2 regions of the Sinorhizobium mexicanum genome follow, and region 1 is predicted to be linked to the other one. Evidence: riboswitches for the same ligand, from Rfam matches in the RefSeq annotation. Region 1 holds a riboswitch; the other holds the start of a gene.
What was found. Region 1 has a riboswitch for thiamine pyrophosphate ahead of thiC (phosphomethylpyrimidine synthase ThiC). Riboswitches for the same ligand answer to the same signal wherever they lie in the genome.
Positions count from the first base shown of each region.

Region 2: linked by a shared signal. The riboswitch ahead of thiD (bifunctional hydroxymethylpyrimidine kinase/phosphomethylpyrimidine kinase) and the one ahead of thiC (phosphomethylpyrimidine synthase ThiC) in region 1 are both predicted to bind thiamine pyrophosphate.

Region 1 is NZ_CP041241.1:146,030-153,228, forward strand. Features, by position in the region: gene FKV68_RS24840 (hypothetical protein) at 1-104, shown strand, start outside; gene FKV68_RS24845 (thiamine phosphate synthase) at 143-748, opposite strand; gene FKV68_RS24850 (thiazole synthase) at 745-1,518, opposite strand; gene thiS (sulfur carrier protein ThiS) at 1,521-1,718, opposite strand; gene thiO (glycine oxidase ThiO) at 1,715-2,725, opposite strand; gene thiC (phosphomethylpyrimidine synthase ThiC) at 2,728-4,554, opposite strand; TPP riboswitch at 4,655-4,766, opposite strand; gene FKV68_RS24870 (DUF427 domain-containing protein) at 4,912-5,295, shown strand; gene FKV68_RS24875 (helix-turn-helix domain-containing protein) at 5,316-6,203, opposite strand; gene pobA (4-hydroxybenzoate 3-monooxygenase) at 6,393-7,199, shown strand, end outside.
Region 2 is NZ_CP041241.1:1,121,886-1,129,084, reverse strand. Features, by position in the region: gene FKV68_RS29385 (GlcG/HbpS family heme-binding protein) at 14-433, opposite strand; gene FKV68_RS29380 (acyl-CoA thioesterase) at 793-1,308, shown strand; gene FKV68_RS29375 (hypothetical protein) at 1,634-2,071, opposite strand; gene bdcA (SDR family oxidoreductase) at 2,323-3,036, opposite strand; gene FKV68_RS29365 (TetR/AcrR family transcriptional regulator) at 3,110-3,703, shown strand; TPP riboswitch at 3,860-3,962, shown strand; gene thiD (bifunctional hydroxymethylpyrimidine kinase/phosphomethylpyrimidine kinase) at 4,076-4,870, shown strand; gene FKV68_RS29355 (hypothetical protein) at 5,101-5,310, shown strand; gene FKV68_RS29350 (polysaccharide biosynthesis tyrosine autokinase) at 5,558-7,199, opposite strand, start outside.

The DNA.
Region 1 (7,199 bases):
ATGTCCAATCGCTCCAGACCGGGGAATGGATCGTCGAGCCCGGGCTGGTTTACGCTCAGGATCTAAAGCTGGCCGCCGACAGAGGCGCGAATCGTGCGGCGTGACGCCGATCGTCCACAGCGCATCTCTGGGAGCGCGTGGTTCAGCGCCAGCGCGCGGTCTTTTCGATCCATTCCCGTGTCCGGCTCTCGGGGTGGGCATTCAGCGTGATGTCGGTGACGACGGCAGCGCTGTCTGCGCCGTGGGCGAAGACCCCTTCGAGTCGATCGGTGTTCAACCCCCCGATCGCGACCAGCGGAAGCGGCCGCACGCGCTCGCGCCAGGCGGAGATGCGGGCAAGCCCTTGCGGCTCCCATTTCATCTTCTTGAGGATCGTCGGATAGATCGGACCGAGCGCCACGTAGTCGGGTTTGGCGGCGAGCGCGGTTTCGAGCTCCGTCTCGTCATGGGTGCTGAGGCCGAGCTTCAGCCCGGCGGCGCGGATCGCCGCGATGTCGGCCACGGCGAGGTCTTCCTGGCCGAGATGGACGAAGTCGCAGCCTTCCTCGATCGCGATCTGCCAGTAGTCGTTGATGATCAGCTGGCAGCCATTGGCGGCGCAGATCGCTTTGGCGCGGCGGACCTCGCTTCTGAGTTCCGGCTCGGCGCGGTCCTTGATCCGAAGCTGCACCAGGTTCACGCCGCGCGGCACCAGGCGTTCGATCCAGTCTGCACTGTCGACGATGAGGTAGAACGGGTCGAGTTTCACGAGAAGACTGCCTTTCCGATGACGGGGGTCGAGGGCACGGCCATGTCGCGCGGTTCAAGCATGCCCGCTTCGAAGGCGGCGCGGCCGGCGTCGATCGCCTTGGCGAAGGCTGCGGCCATCAGCGCCGGATTGCCGGCGCCGGCAACGGCCGTGTTGAGCAGCACCGCGTCGTAGCCGAGCTCCATCACGATCGTTGCATGTGAGGGCCGGCCGATGCCAGCATCTACGATCAGTGGCACGTCGGGAAAATGCGCGCGCATGGTTCGAAGCGCCGCGATGTTCTGCGGGCCCATGGCACTGCCGATCGGCGCGCACCAGGGCATCAGCACCTTGCAGCCCGCTTCGACCAGCCGTTCGGCAACGACGAGGTCGTCTGTCGTATAGGGAAAGACCTCGAAGCCTTCGCCGGCGAGGATGCGGGCCGCCTCGACAAGCCCGAAGACGTCCGGCTGAAGCGTATTGTGATTGCCGATCACCTCGAGCTTGATCCAGTTCGTACCGAAGACCTCGCGCGCCATCTTCGCCGTCAGCACCGCTTCCGATACGGAATGACAGCCGGCCGTATTCGGCAACACGCGCACGCCGAGCTCGCGGATGAGTTCGAAGAAGGCGCCGCCCGAGCGGCCGCCGGCCGTTTCACGACGGAGCGACACCGTGACAACCTCCGTGCCCGCCTGCCGGACGGCATCGGCGAGGATGGCGGGGGAGGGGTAGCGCGCCGTACCGAGCAGCATGCGCGAGCCAAGTTCCTGTCCGTATAATGTCAGCATCTTCAGCCTCCCTTCATCGGCGAAAGAATTTCGATCCGGTCGCAATCATTGAGCCGATGGCTTGCCCTGTCAGTCCGGTGAACGAGTTCGCCGTTGACAGCGGTTGCGAGCCAGTCTCCTTCGTATTCGAGCGCCAGCAGCAGCTCCGACAGCGTCTTTGCGCTGCTCTCCAAGGTCTCGCCGTTGACGATGTAGGTCATTGGGTTGCTCCCTGTCGGAAAGGAGGATTGGGTGAGAACGGCGGATGCTCCGCTCCGCAGAGCTTTTCTGCGAGCTGCCGCGCCATGGCGGGGGCAAGCAGGAAGCCGTGGCGGTACATGCCGGCGATCGCGAAGCCGTCGTCGCGGTCGAGGACGCGTGGCAGGTTGTCTGCAAAGGCGGGCCGGACACCGACGCCCATCTCCACGACGCGAGCCTCGCCGAAGGCGGGATGAACTGCGTAGGCGGCGTTCAGGAACTCCATCACCGAGCGGGCGGTGATCGGCCCGTCATCATCGGTTTCGATCATGGTCGCACCGACCATGAAACGGTGGTTGTCGCGCGGCACGATATAGAGCGGGTGGCGTGGATGAAGCAGGCGGACAGGCCTTGAGACGCTGATCTCGGAGGTTTCCAGAAAGAGCATCTCACCCCGCACACCACGAAGGCCGGTCGTGGTGGCAATCGCCGCCGCGCCTGTGCATTCGACCACTGCCGAGAAGGACGTATCCGACGGCAGATCGGGGCTCCCGAGATGGAAGCGGACGCCTCTCTCGACGAGCGCGGTGTAAAGGCCGTCCATTGCCTTTCGCGGATCGAGATGGGCTTCTTCGGGAAAGAACAGCGCGCGCTCGAACCGGCCCGCAAGGTCCGGTTCGAGCTCTCCGATCGTGTTGCCGCCGACCCATTCGTATCCGCGGGTGCGGGCGGCGAAGCGGTCGAGCTCACCGCTGTCCCGTCCCGCGGCGATAACCAACGTGCCCCTGCGGAACACTTCGCCGGGGACGGCTTCTTCCCACCAGTCGGCCGCGGAAAGCCCGAGCGTCAAGACCGCTTCACCGGCCGCTTCGCGTTCGCAATAGGGCGCGATCATGCCGCCGGCATAGCTGGAAGCGCCGGCGCCGACGTTTTCCGCCGTATCGATCACCTCCACCGCGATGCCGCGGCGGCTGAGCTCGAAGGCGGCGGCAAGGCCGGCGACGCCGGCTCCCTTGATCAATACCGTCATTCCTACTCTCCCGGCTGCGCTTCTTCGCCGACCGGCATATAAAGATCGCCGCCATCGCGGTATTTGGCCGCCATGGCCGCGAGGCCCTCCTTCTGCGCCTCGGCACGGATGTCGTGGGAAATCCGCATCGAACAGAATTTCGGGCCGCACATGGAGCAGAAATGCGCGACCTTGTGCGCCTCCTTCGGCAGAGTTTCGTCGTGGAAGCTGCGTGCGGTCTCCGGGTCGAGCGAGAGATTGAACTGGTCCTCCCAGCGGAATTCAAAGCGCGCGCGCGAAAGCGCGTCGTCGCGGATGCGCGCGGCCGGGTGACCCTTGGCGAGGTCGGCGGCGTGGGCGGCAATCTTGTAGGTGATCACGCCCGTCTTGACGTCGTCGCGGTCGGGCAGCCCCAGATGCTCCTTCGGCGTCACGTAGCAGAGCATGGCGGTTCCGAACCAGCCGATCATCGCCGCGCCGATACCCGAGGTGATGTGGTCGTAGCCGGGCGCGATGTCGGTCGTCAGCGGGCCGAGCGTGTAGAAGGGCGCCTCGCCGCAGACTTCAAGCTGCTTGTCCATGTTCTCCTTGATCTTGTGCATCGGCACGTGACCGGGGCCTTCGATCATCACCTGGCAGTCCTTCGCCCAGGCGATCTTCGTGAGCTCCCCGAGCGTCTCGAGCTCCGCGAACTGCGCCTTGTCGTTGGCGTCAGCAATCGAGCCGGGGCGTAGGCCGTCGCCCAGCGAAAAGGAGACGTCATAGGCGCGGCAAATGTCGCAGATCTCCTCGAAGTGCTCGTAGAGGAAGCTTTCGCGATGGTGATGCAGGCACCACTTGGCCATGATCGAGCCGCCGCGCGAAACGATGCCGGTGACGCGATTGACGGTCAGCGGAATGTAGTGCAGCCGCACACCGGCATGGATGGTGAAATAGTCGACCCCCTGCTCCGCCTGCTCGATCAGCGTGTCGCGGTAGACCTCCCAGGTGAGGTCCTCGGCGATGCCGTTGACCTTCTCCAGCGCCTGATAGAGCGGAACAGTGCCGATCGGCACCGGCGAATTGCGGATGATCCATTCGCGGATGTTGTGGATGTTGCGGCCGGTCGAAAGGTCCATGACCGTGTCGGCGCCCCAGCGCGTCGCCCAGACCATCTTCTCGACTTCCTCGGCCATCGACGAGGTGACGGCGGAATTGCCGATATTGGCGTTGATCTTCACCAGGAAATTCCGGCCGATGATCATCGGCTCGGTTTCCGCATGGTTGATGTTGGCCGGAATGATGGCGCGGCCCGCCGCCACTTCCTGGCGGACAAATTCCGGCGTGACGTAATCGGGAACCGATGCGCCGAAGCTCTCGCCGTCGCGCGTGAGCGCCTCCCTTGCCGCCTTGCGGCCGAGGTTCTCGCGGATGGCGATGAACTCCATCTCGGGCGTGATGATGCCGGCGCGGGCATAGGCAAGCTGGGTGACGGCCTGGCCCGGCTTGGCGCGCAGCGGCTCACGGCGAACGGGGAATTCCGGCGTCAGCCTCTCGCCGGTGGCAAAGCCGTTGTCTTCCGCCTTGACGCTGCGGCCCTGATAGGTCTCGACGTCGCCACGCCCAAGGATCCACTGGCGGCGAAGCTCCGGCAGGCCCCGGTCGATGCGGATATCCGCGTTGTCGAGCGTGTAGGGGCCGGAGGAGTCGTAGACCGTCACCGGCGGCTCGCCGGAGGTCGGATGCAGCGCGATCTCGCGCATCGGCACGCGGATATCGGGATGGATCTCGCCGGGCTTGTAGACTTTCTGCGAGGCCGGAAGAGGACCCTGCGTGACCGATGGCGCTGCGAGAGGCTTGATAACATTCATCTTGAGGCTCCAAAGTTTTCGCGTTGGAGACCCAGTTCTGAAGCCGGAAGGATGAAAAGACGCTACGCCGATGGATCACGGGAACACACGGAATCCTGGCCTTCGCACGTCTGCACCGTCCCTACGCCAGTATGAACTGGATCAGGTTCAACGGGTCACTGCGCGCTTTAGCAGTATCTCAGCCCCTTGCCGGGACCCCCCTGGTGAATGAGTGCAAATAGTCACCGATATCGCCGCTGCGTCAACCCTGTTTTTTCGGCGGTTGGCCGGGTGCAGCCCGCATGGACGGTTGCAGCCCTTGGGATGCCGGAGGCCTGACCCTATGTAAGAAGGATCAAAATCCGGAGGTGTTCGCTCATGTCAGACAAGTCGATCAAGATTCCCGGGCCCGATCATCCGATCATCATCGACCACAATCCAGCGCGCGTCGTCGTCAAGCTCGACGGCCGCGTCGTTGCCGATACGCGCGATGCACTGACCTTGCGCGAGGCGTCCTATCCGCCGGTGCAGTATATTCCCCGCAAGGACGTCGACATGTCGCTCGTTGCGCGCACCGATCATTCGACGCATTGCCCCTACAAGGGCGACGCTTCCTACTACAGCGTCACGCCAGGTGGCGAGCGCTCGAAGAACGCCATCTGGACCTATGAAAACCCGCATGCAGCGGTGCGTGAAATCAAGGACCACATGGCATTCTATCCCGATCGGGTGGACTCGATCGAGGAATTGCCGGCGTCTTAGGGCGCAGGGCATACGCAGCGTCACACGCCGAGCTTTTGCCGCTCCGCCATCCGCCACGCGCGCGGCGTAGTTCCGAGGTGACGGACGAAGAAGCGCGAGAAATACGCCGCGTCCGAAAAGCCGAGGCGGAAGCTGATCTCCTGGACGCTGGCACGGGTGAAGACGAGCTCGCGCCGCGCCGCGTTCAAGAGCCTTTCGGCGATCACCTCGTGCACGCTCTGTCCCGTCATCGACCGGACCACGCGGTTCAAATGCGTCTGCGACAGACCGAGTTCGCGGGCGTAGAACGCCGCCGGCCGGTGCGCAAGAACGTGCTGTCGGAGCAGGGCGTCGAACCGCTCCATTCGGCGCTCGTTTTCGCTTTCCGCGGCAGCCGCGTCGACACGCGGCGCTTCTGCCAGCCGCGCCGTCAGCGCCAGCACCGTCGAGAGATAAGCGTCGAGCAGGCCGGTGCGGTGATTGCGCCGCGCCGCCCATTCCTCCGCCAGGCGCTGCAAGGTCTCGGCGACGTAGCGGCCGTCCTCGCTTTCGCCGAGCGGCGTCAGGCAAGGTTTTGCCAGCCATGTACCCAGTCTGCTGCGGCCGCCCGGAGCAGCCGGCAGGTGTGACGCGAGGATCGTGAAAACGAAACCGTCGATGTCGCGGGAAAAGCGGAAGCCATGGCTGACGGTGGGCGGGATGGTGATTACCGCCGGGGGAGAGATTGCCTGCGACGTCTCGCCGAATACGGCGTCGCCCGAGCCCTCGGCGATGTACAGGATCTGAAAGAAGCTCTGATGGCGGTGAAGGCCGATTTCCCAATGGTGCAGGCTGCTGCGCGAGGGGATCGTCTCGCAATGCAGCCAGAAATCAGGCCGTTCTCCGGACTCCTCGCCGTAAAGCTCATATGTCGGGACCGCCCGCTTCATCTTCTTCACCCAGCCGCGATGTTCGATAAGTGCAATTTCTTGGCTGAAATGTCCATTGAGACAAGCCCGGACGGCGCGCAAACTTCCTGACAAAAGACAATTTTTGTGCGGGCGCAACGTGGGGCAGCCGGTCCGCCGGCGGCCAAAAAGTTCGATCTCGCGCACCGCGTGCTCGATGGGAGGAGGTCCATGCGAACCCAGGTCGTCATTATCGGTTCGGGACCGTCCGGTCTCCTGCTCGGGCAATTGCTGACACAGGCGGGGATCGACAATGTCATCCTCGATCGTGCGAGCAAGGATCACATCCTCGGCCGGGTGCGGGCCGGCGTGTTGGAGGAGGGTACCGTGCGTCTGATGGACGAGGCGCAGTCCGGCAGCCGCATGCATGCCGAAGGCTTGCCGCATGACGGCTTTTCACTCGCCTTCGACGGTCGCGACCATCGCATCGATCTCTTCGGGTTGACCGACGGCAAGCGCGTGCTGATCTACGGCCAGACGGAACTCACCCGCGATCTCATGGACCGTCGGGAGGCAACCGGCGCATCGACGCTCTACGAGGCTGCGAACGTAACGCCGCATGATTTCGACGGCGACGCACCCTACGTCACCTACGAGAAGGGCGGCACCACGCACCGCATCGCCTGCGATTTCATTGCGGGCTGCGACGGGTCGCACGGGGTCAGTCGCAAATCGGTACCGGAAAAGTCCATCCGCACCTTCGAAAAGGTTTATCCCTTCGGCTGGCTCGGTATCCTCGCCGACGTGCCGCCGGTTAGCCCCGAACTGGTCTACGCCAACCATCCGCGCGGTTTCGCACTCTGTTCGATGCGATCGATGAGTCGCAGCCGCTATTACATCCAGTGCTCGCGCGACGATAAGCTCGAGGAATGGGACGACCAGCGCTTCTGGGACGAGCTGCGCCGCCGGCTGCCGGCCCACCATGCCGAACGGGTGGTGACCGGGCCATCCTTCGAAAAATCGATCGCGCCGCTTCGA
Region 2 (7,199 bases), 960 kb from region 1:
TCCTGAAATTGCTCTAGACCGGATCGGCGTCGATTGCCTTCAGCGCGGCGCGAGCCACCTCGAAATCCTGCTCGCTCGTGCCGGAACCGACGCCGATAGCGCCGGCGAGTTTGCCGCCGAAGCGAATGGGAAGGCCGCCTGCAAGATGCGTCACGCCGCCCTGCGATGCGATCCCCGCGGCAACGCCGAATTCGACCGCCATTGCGCCTGTCGGCCCGTTGATCGAGGCTGCGGTGCGGGCCTTTGCGCGAGCCGTATGCATGCTCAGGTATTTCGCGCCGTCCATGCGGATGCTGGCGATCGTCTCGCCGCTCGCATCGACGATGAAGACGCATTGCGGGACGCCCATCGTTTCCGCGTGGCGCACGGCCGTCGCCAGGGCATTGATTGCGCCTTCGTGGGCAAGACTGATTGTCTCTTTGTAATTCGCCATTGTTTTCTCCTTGTTCGCCACGAGCCTACAATGACAAGCGAAAGTGAGAATGCTCGTGTTCGGCGAAGCACTTTCGCTGCTGGGGAACAAGTCAGAGTGTCGCGGTGGCTTGGTGACCGGAGACTATGTCGCGATCGGTGAGCAGGGAGGTCGTGGTGTTACCGGGCGGGGCCACAATTTGCAGCGTTCGCCGGTCAGCCGTTGGGTTGTCGCGTCAACAGCCAGACAGGTGCTATCTATGTGTATCCTTAAGTTATAGCCGGTTTAAGGATAGAAACAGCCAGCGTTCAAGGCGGTGTTCGATTGCGCATCGGATCGGAAGCACGGCGCAATAGAGGCGAAACGAAAGGATAGAGCCCATGACATCGACGGAACAGGATGCGCGACGCCTTGAAATGACGGTTCTGATGACGCCGGACATGGCCAACTTCAGTGGCAAGGTGCACGGCGGCGCGCTTCTGAATCTGCTCGATCGGGTAGCCTTTTCCTGCGCCTCCCGCTTTTCCAAGCAATATGCGGTGACGTTGTCCGTCGACCAGGTGATATTCAAGGAGCCCATCCATGTGGGCGAACTGGTAACCTTCCGCGCCTCGATCAACTATGCCGGCCGCACGTCGATGGAGGTCGGCATTCGCGTGGAGGCGGAAGATATTCGTGCCGGTACCCGGCGGCATACCAACTCCTGCTATTTCACCATGGTCGCGGTGGACAGCGGGGGCCGCCCGGTGGAGGTGCCGCAATGGCGTCCGGAGACTGCAGCCGATCAACGCCGACATCGTGCGGCCGAGTTGCGCCGGACACTGAGGCGTGAGTTCGCCAACCGGCTGGAGGCGGTTGCGAAAACGGGTCGCGACGTGGAGGGACCGGGGGACTGAGACGATGCCACAGCAGCAAGGGCACGATCTCGACGCGACGCTGTTTTGATTGCCGCACGAGCGGATTTCTGTCGCGAAGGATGTTGGCTTATCTCGCAGGGACCACGGCGGCCAATTGCCACCCATGCGGCCGCGATCGACGAAATCCCGCGCGCATGAAGAGGCGGGGCCACAGGCGGGCCCCGAACCCAGGAGACCAAACGTTCTCATCCCGGCCGAAGCGGTCGGGTTGATGCAGATAAGCCAGCCATAAGCATCTGCTTTGCGGTCAGGCCAAGCGGCCAACCGCTTCAACCATCAGGCCGCAGAGCGTGGCCGGCTGGCCTCAACCGACAAATATGGCGCGCAAACGCGCGAACAGGCCTGTCTGCTTGCCGGCTATCGCCGAGCGGATGTGACGGGCCGCCGTCGCAGCGCTTACCGTAGCACCGAAGTGGCAATAGCAGATAACCCTGTGCAGTTGCTCGTCGCTCAGTTCGAAGAACCGCTTTGCTTCGCCATAAGTGTCATTTTCCATTCCGGCTGCGCGCAGGACGGGGTCCTTGAATGCGACCGAGATCGGCGAGTCGTCGCCGCGCATGGTCGCACGCACTCTGGCCGGCTGGTACTCGGTCTCGTGCAGCGTCGAGAGGTGTCTGTGCGGAATTTGTTCGAGGAGTTCCGCCCAGCGTTCCAGACGCTCTGCGCGCGTTGTAAGCCGGCGCGGGAAGTCCTGCTTGACCTCTGCGACGATCTGCAGTTGCTCGAGTGCATGGTGCTTCATTTTGGCCTCCATTCAGACGATAGTTGCTCCGCCCCAGTTCCGAATTCAGCCCACTATAAAAGTGACTCTTGCGCGTGCCGAAGTCCAATCACGATCTGTCGTGGAGAGCCGCTTTCACCAAAATGTGCAGCTTTCGCAACGGCGTGGCCTTCTTGCGAGCCTCGTTTTGCGCGTGTCCGGAGATATTGCACACAGGCCACAACCCCATGCCCGGATGCAACCGCCGCATGGGGTCGGATCATGGCCGCGCACTAGGCGCCAAAGCCGCCGTCGATGGTATGAAGCGCTCCGGTCGTGAAACCGGCTTCGGGGCCAGCGAGGTAGGCCGCAAGACCGGCGACTTCCTCCGGGCGGCCATGGCGCTTGATCGCCATGAAGCTGTGCATGAAATCGCTCATCGGGCCGTCTTCCGGGTTCATGTCGGTCGATGTCGGGCCGGGCTGGATGACGTTGACCGTGATGCCCTTAACGCCAAAATCACGGGCGAGACCACGGGCCATGCCCTGCACGGCAGACTTGGTCAGCGCATAAGCGGCACCGCCTGCAAAGGGCATGCGATCACCGTTTACCGAGCCGACGATGATGATGCGACCGCCTTCGGGCATCTGCCGCGCGGCCTCGACCGCCGCGTGATAGGGTGCGCGCACATTCACGTCGATCATCCGGTCGACGGCATCCGCATCCACCTCCAGAGGATCGCCGAGAACCAGGGTTCCTGCGTTCACAACGAGGACGTCGAGCGCGCCTTGATCCTTCACGACCTTGATGACGGCATCGCGGTCCGAAGCATCCGATTGGATCGCAGTCGAGCCCGTTTCCGAGGCCAGTGCCTTTGCCGCCTCGGTTGCCCCGGCATAGGTGAAGGAAACGACCGCACCTTCATTGGCGAAACGCCGGACGATTGCCGCACCGATCCCGCGGCTGCCGCCGATGACGAAGATCTTCTTTCCGCTGAAACTGGTCATTGCTCTCTCCTTGAGAAAAAATGTAGTAAGTGCTACATAATATGAGCAGGAGACGAGCGCAAGGAATTTTGTAGTGCACGATACAAAAAATGCGAAACCGCGCGGTCGGCCCCGTGCCTTTGATGTCGATGAAGCCGTCGGCAAGGCGCAGGCACTGTTCCATCAACGGGGATACGACGCCGTCAGCCTCGCGGACCTGACGGGTGCGCTTGGAATCAATCCGCCGAGCTTCTATGCCGCGTTCGGCAGCAAGGCCGATCTCTATGGGCGTGCGCTCGAGCGCTACGCGAAGACGGAAGGCCTGGACTTCGAGCGCCTGCTTGCGCCGGACAAGGCATTTAACGAAGCGCTGGCAGCGCTATTCGAAGCCGCAGCCGTTGCCTATACGGCGGATCCTGGCGCCACCGGCTGTCTGGTGATCGAAGGCGCGCGCGGCGGAACGGATGCCGTCGCCTGCGATAAGGCAAAGACGCTCTGGCGTCAGAGCCGTCAGCTGGTGCGCGATGCGATCGCCCGCCGAGAGGCAGACCAGGCGGACGAGATCGCCGACTATGTGATGGCTGTGCTGGCGGGGATTTCGGCAAGTGCGCGCGACGGTCTCGACGTTAGCCGCCTGCGCGCGATCGGGTGCTGGGCATCGCGGGCCTTCATGCACGAGAGGACATAGGCACTTCGCGGTCAGTCGTGCTCGAGCTGCATCGCGGTGATCAAGCGCACGCGTGCGGCGAGCGCATCGATGGCGCGTTCGCCGAGTTCGCAGGCAACGAGATTGAGAAGGCTTGCTACTTTGTTGACAGACCGGCGTCGCTGTCCGATACAATGCCGACATTCCGAGGGGAGCACCGGGCGGTGCTGAGACGGCGGTGAGCCGGACCCTTGAACCTGATCCGGGTCATGCCGGCGTAGGAACGGGAACAGCACCCTTGAAGGCGCTCTCGCCACTTCTTCGCGATTTCCTGGATCTCCGTGATGTTCCAATCTGGAGACCGACAATGATGCTCAATCTTTCGTTTCTGCCTGTTGTCGAGGTGCAAGCCCGATGACGGCGATCGCGCTGACCATAGCCGGTTCCGATTCCGGCGGCGGGGCAGGCATTCAGGCTGACCTCAAGACATTCTCCGCGCTCGGTGTCTACGGCGCCAGCGTCATCACCGCCGTGACGGCTCAAAATACGAAGGGCGTCACCGCCGTCGCCGACCTTTCACCGGAAATCGTCGCGGCACAGATCGACGCGGTCTTTGCCGATCTCGACGTCGCTGCCGTCAAGATCGGCATGGTCTCGCGCCAGGAGACGATCGCCGCCATCGCCGGCGGGCTGCGCCGCTTCGGCAAGCAGGCGGTTATCGATCCGGTCATGGTGGCGACCTCCGGCGACCGGTTGTTGCAGCCGGATGCTGTGGCGACGCTGACGGAGGAACTCTTGCCGCTGGCGCTGGTCGCCACTCCGAACCTGCCCGAAGCCGCATTGCTGACCGGCCGTTCGATCGCCGAGGATGAAACGGAGATGGCGCGGCAGGCCGAAGTCATTCTGACGACCGGTGCCCGTTCGGTGCTGCTCAAGGGCGGCCATCGGACGGGCAGCGAAGCAACTGACCTCTTTTTTGACGGCACGACGCTTATCCGCCTCCCGGCAGCCAGGATCGAGACGAGCAACGATCACGGCACGGGCTGTACGCTTTCGGCGGCCGTCGCTGCCGGCCTCGCGCTCGGACGGCCGTTGATCGACGCGGTGCGCGAGGCGAAGGCCTACCTGCATGCTGCGCTTTCCGCGGCGAATACCTTGTCTGTGGGCGAAGGACGGGGGCCCGTGCACCACTTCCACCGTTGGTGGTGATATGGGGATGGCAGGGCATTATCGAAGCCGCATCCCAACACAGCCGCCGCCTCGGTGTCGCCATTGTTGCGATGCAACATGTTTTCGTCCAAGGTTAACGGATGACCGCGTGATTCCTAAAACGTAGCCGATTTACGGATAAAACAAGCGGCAATTTAAATCGCTTCAGCGGCCTTTGCGCGTCTCAGGACGCGCGGCGCTGTAGCCGGTTCCACGAAGGCAGAGGATAGATGCAGTTCCTTGCTCGTCGTTTGGAAGCGTTCAACCGAGACGAATTGCCGGACTGGCGCCGATCGCCGACGGTGCTGGGTCGCGCGCTGCGGCTCGTTCCGAGCCTCTTGGAGTTTTCCCTGTTCTATCTCCTGGCGTTCGCCATCCTCGCGGGCGTGGTGGCACTGATGGCGCTGGCCTGGATCTTCAGGGTCGATCGAAAGCCGTAGTAAGGACGTCTCGATCAGACGAGAAATTTCAAGGATTTAGATCATTTTATTGACCCAATAAAGTAACGAAATGATAGGCCTTGCGGCGTGCGTAGCTACCTACCGCATGTTTCCTTAGAGCAATTCCAGGAGAAGTGTGTAACGGTTTTCCGTCCGGAATTGCGTAGTTTCAAGGAGCCGATTCTAAGGATAAAAACATGCAGCGTCGCGCGTCGACGCTGCATGGCAGATGCGGGCATCCATTAGCTCACGCCGCGGGCCGGTCCCCGCTGATCGAATGCTCGACATAGTATTTGCCGTAACGGTGTCGATATTTCTCGACGCCGCCGAAGTCGCTGTACTTCGAAAGCTCGTCCATGTCGGTCTTGTTGAGGATGACCCCGAGCACCTTGGAATTGATTTGCGGCTCGGAATGGAGCACGTCGCGCACCAGTCGGGACGGTGTCTTTCCCCATTCGACAACGAAGATGAAACCATCTGCAAGCGGAGCAAAGGCCTTCGCATCCACCACAGGCGCGAGCGGAGCGAGGTCGACGACGACGTAGTCGAACGAACTGCGCGCATTCTCGATCAGGTTTGCCATGGCCGCCGAGGCGAGCAGTTCGTGGCTCTGATGGGGTTGATGGTTGGACGCCCCGCCGCCGACAGGGAAGATCGCAAGTTTGGTGCGCTGGTCGACCTTGATGCCGGCGGGCCAGGTGGCTTCACCCATCAGCGTCTCGACGAGCCCCGTGCGGGGGGCGGGCGTGATCATCTGGGTGAGGCCGGGCTTGCGGATATCGCCATCGATCAAGAGCGTCCGCTTTCCGCTGGCGGCCAACTGCGCCGCGAAGTTTGCGGCGATGACCGATTTCCCTTCGTCCGGAACCGCTGACACGATCCCGATCACCCGGCTGTCGTTGCCGTGCAGCATGTGATCGCAAGCAAGCTTGGCATTCCGGAAGGTCTCGGCAAAGGAGGATTGTGGCGCTTCGAGGACCATGCGCGACAGGCGCTGGAAGGCCACCGTCTCCTCGCCGAGTATTTCCGGTTGCCTGTCGGAGGCAAAGCGTGTGCGGACGAGTTCCGCACTTTTCTTTGTCCGTGAACCGATCAGCGGCACATAACCGAGCGACTTGTGACCGAGGATTGTGCGCACATCGTCTTCAAGCCGGAAGGTTCTCTCGCGGAACTCCTGGAAGGCGGCGAAGGCGCCGCCGGCCATCAAGCCGAGCACGGCGGAAAGTGCAAGCGTCAGGGTCTTCTTCGGGCTCGACGGGGCGGTGGGAACGCCGGCTTCGGAGATGACCCGAGCCTTGGCGATTGGGAAGGAGCGTTGCTGCGCGGCCTGCTCGTAGCGGCCGAGATAGGACTCATAAAGCGTCTTCAGAGCCGCCGCCTTCTGCTCCAGGTCCCTCAACTGAACGAGCGACTTGTTGGCATTCGTGTTTTTCCCCACGACTCCTTCGATGCTTTCACGCAGTGACTGCTCGCGCGAGCGGGCGACTTCATATTCATTCTTGTAGCTCGCCGTCAGTTGCTGCAGTTCCTGGTAGATCTGCCGCCCCATGTCGGCCTGCTCGGCCCTCAGTGATACAGCCTGAGGGTGGTCCTTGCCAAAGCTTCGGGCGACCTCCTGCTCGCGCTTCACGACGGCGAGATAGCGGGCCCTGAGGTCGCGGATCACCATGTTGTCTCCCTCTTTGGGAGAAATCGTCGCGTTGTTAACGGCGGTTTCCGGCCCCTGGTCGACAATCGACTTGAACTGGTTGTAGCGCGCCGAGGCACTTGCAGTGTCGGCCTGGGCGACGATGAGCTGGCTGTTGAGGTCCGACAATTGCTGTTCCGACATCAGCTCGCCGCGCGCGGCAGTCAGACCGTTTTCGCTTCTGAACTGCTCAACCTCGAGT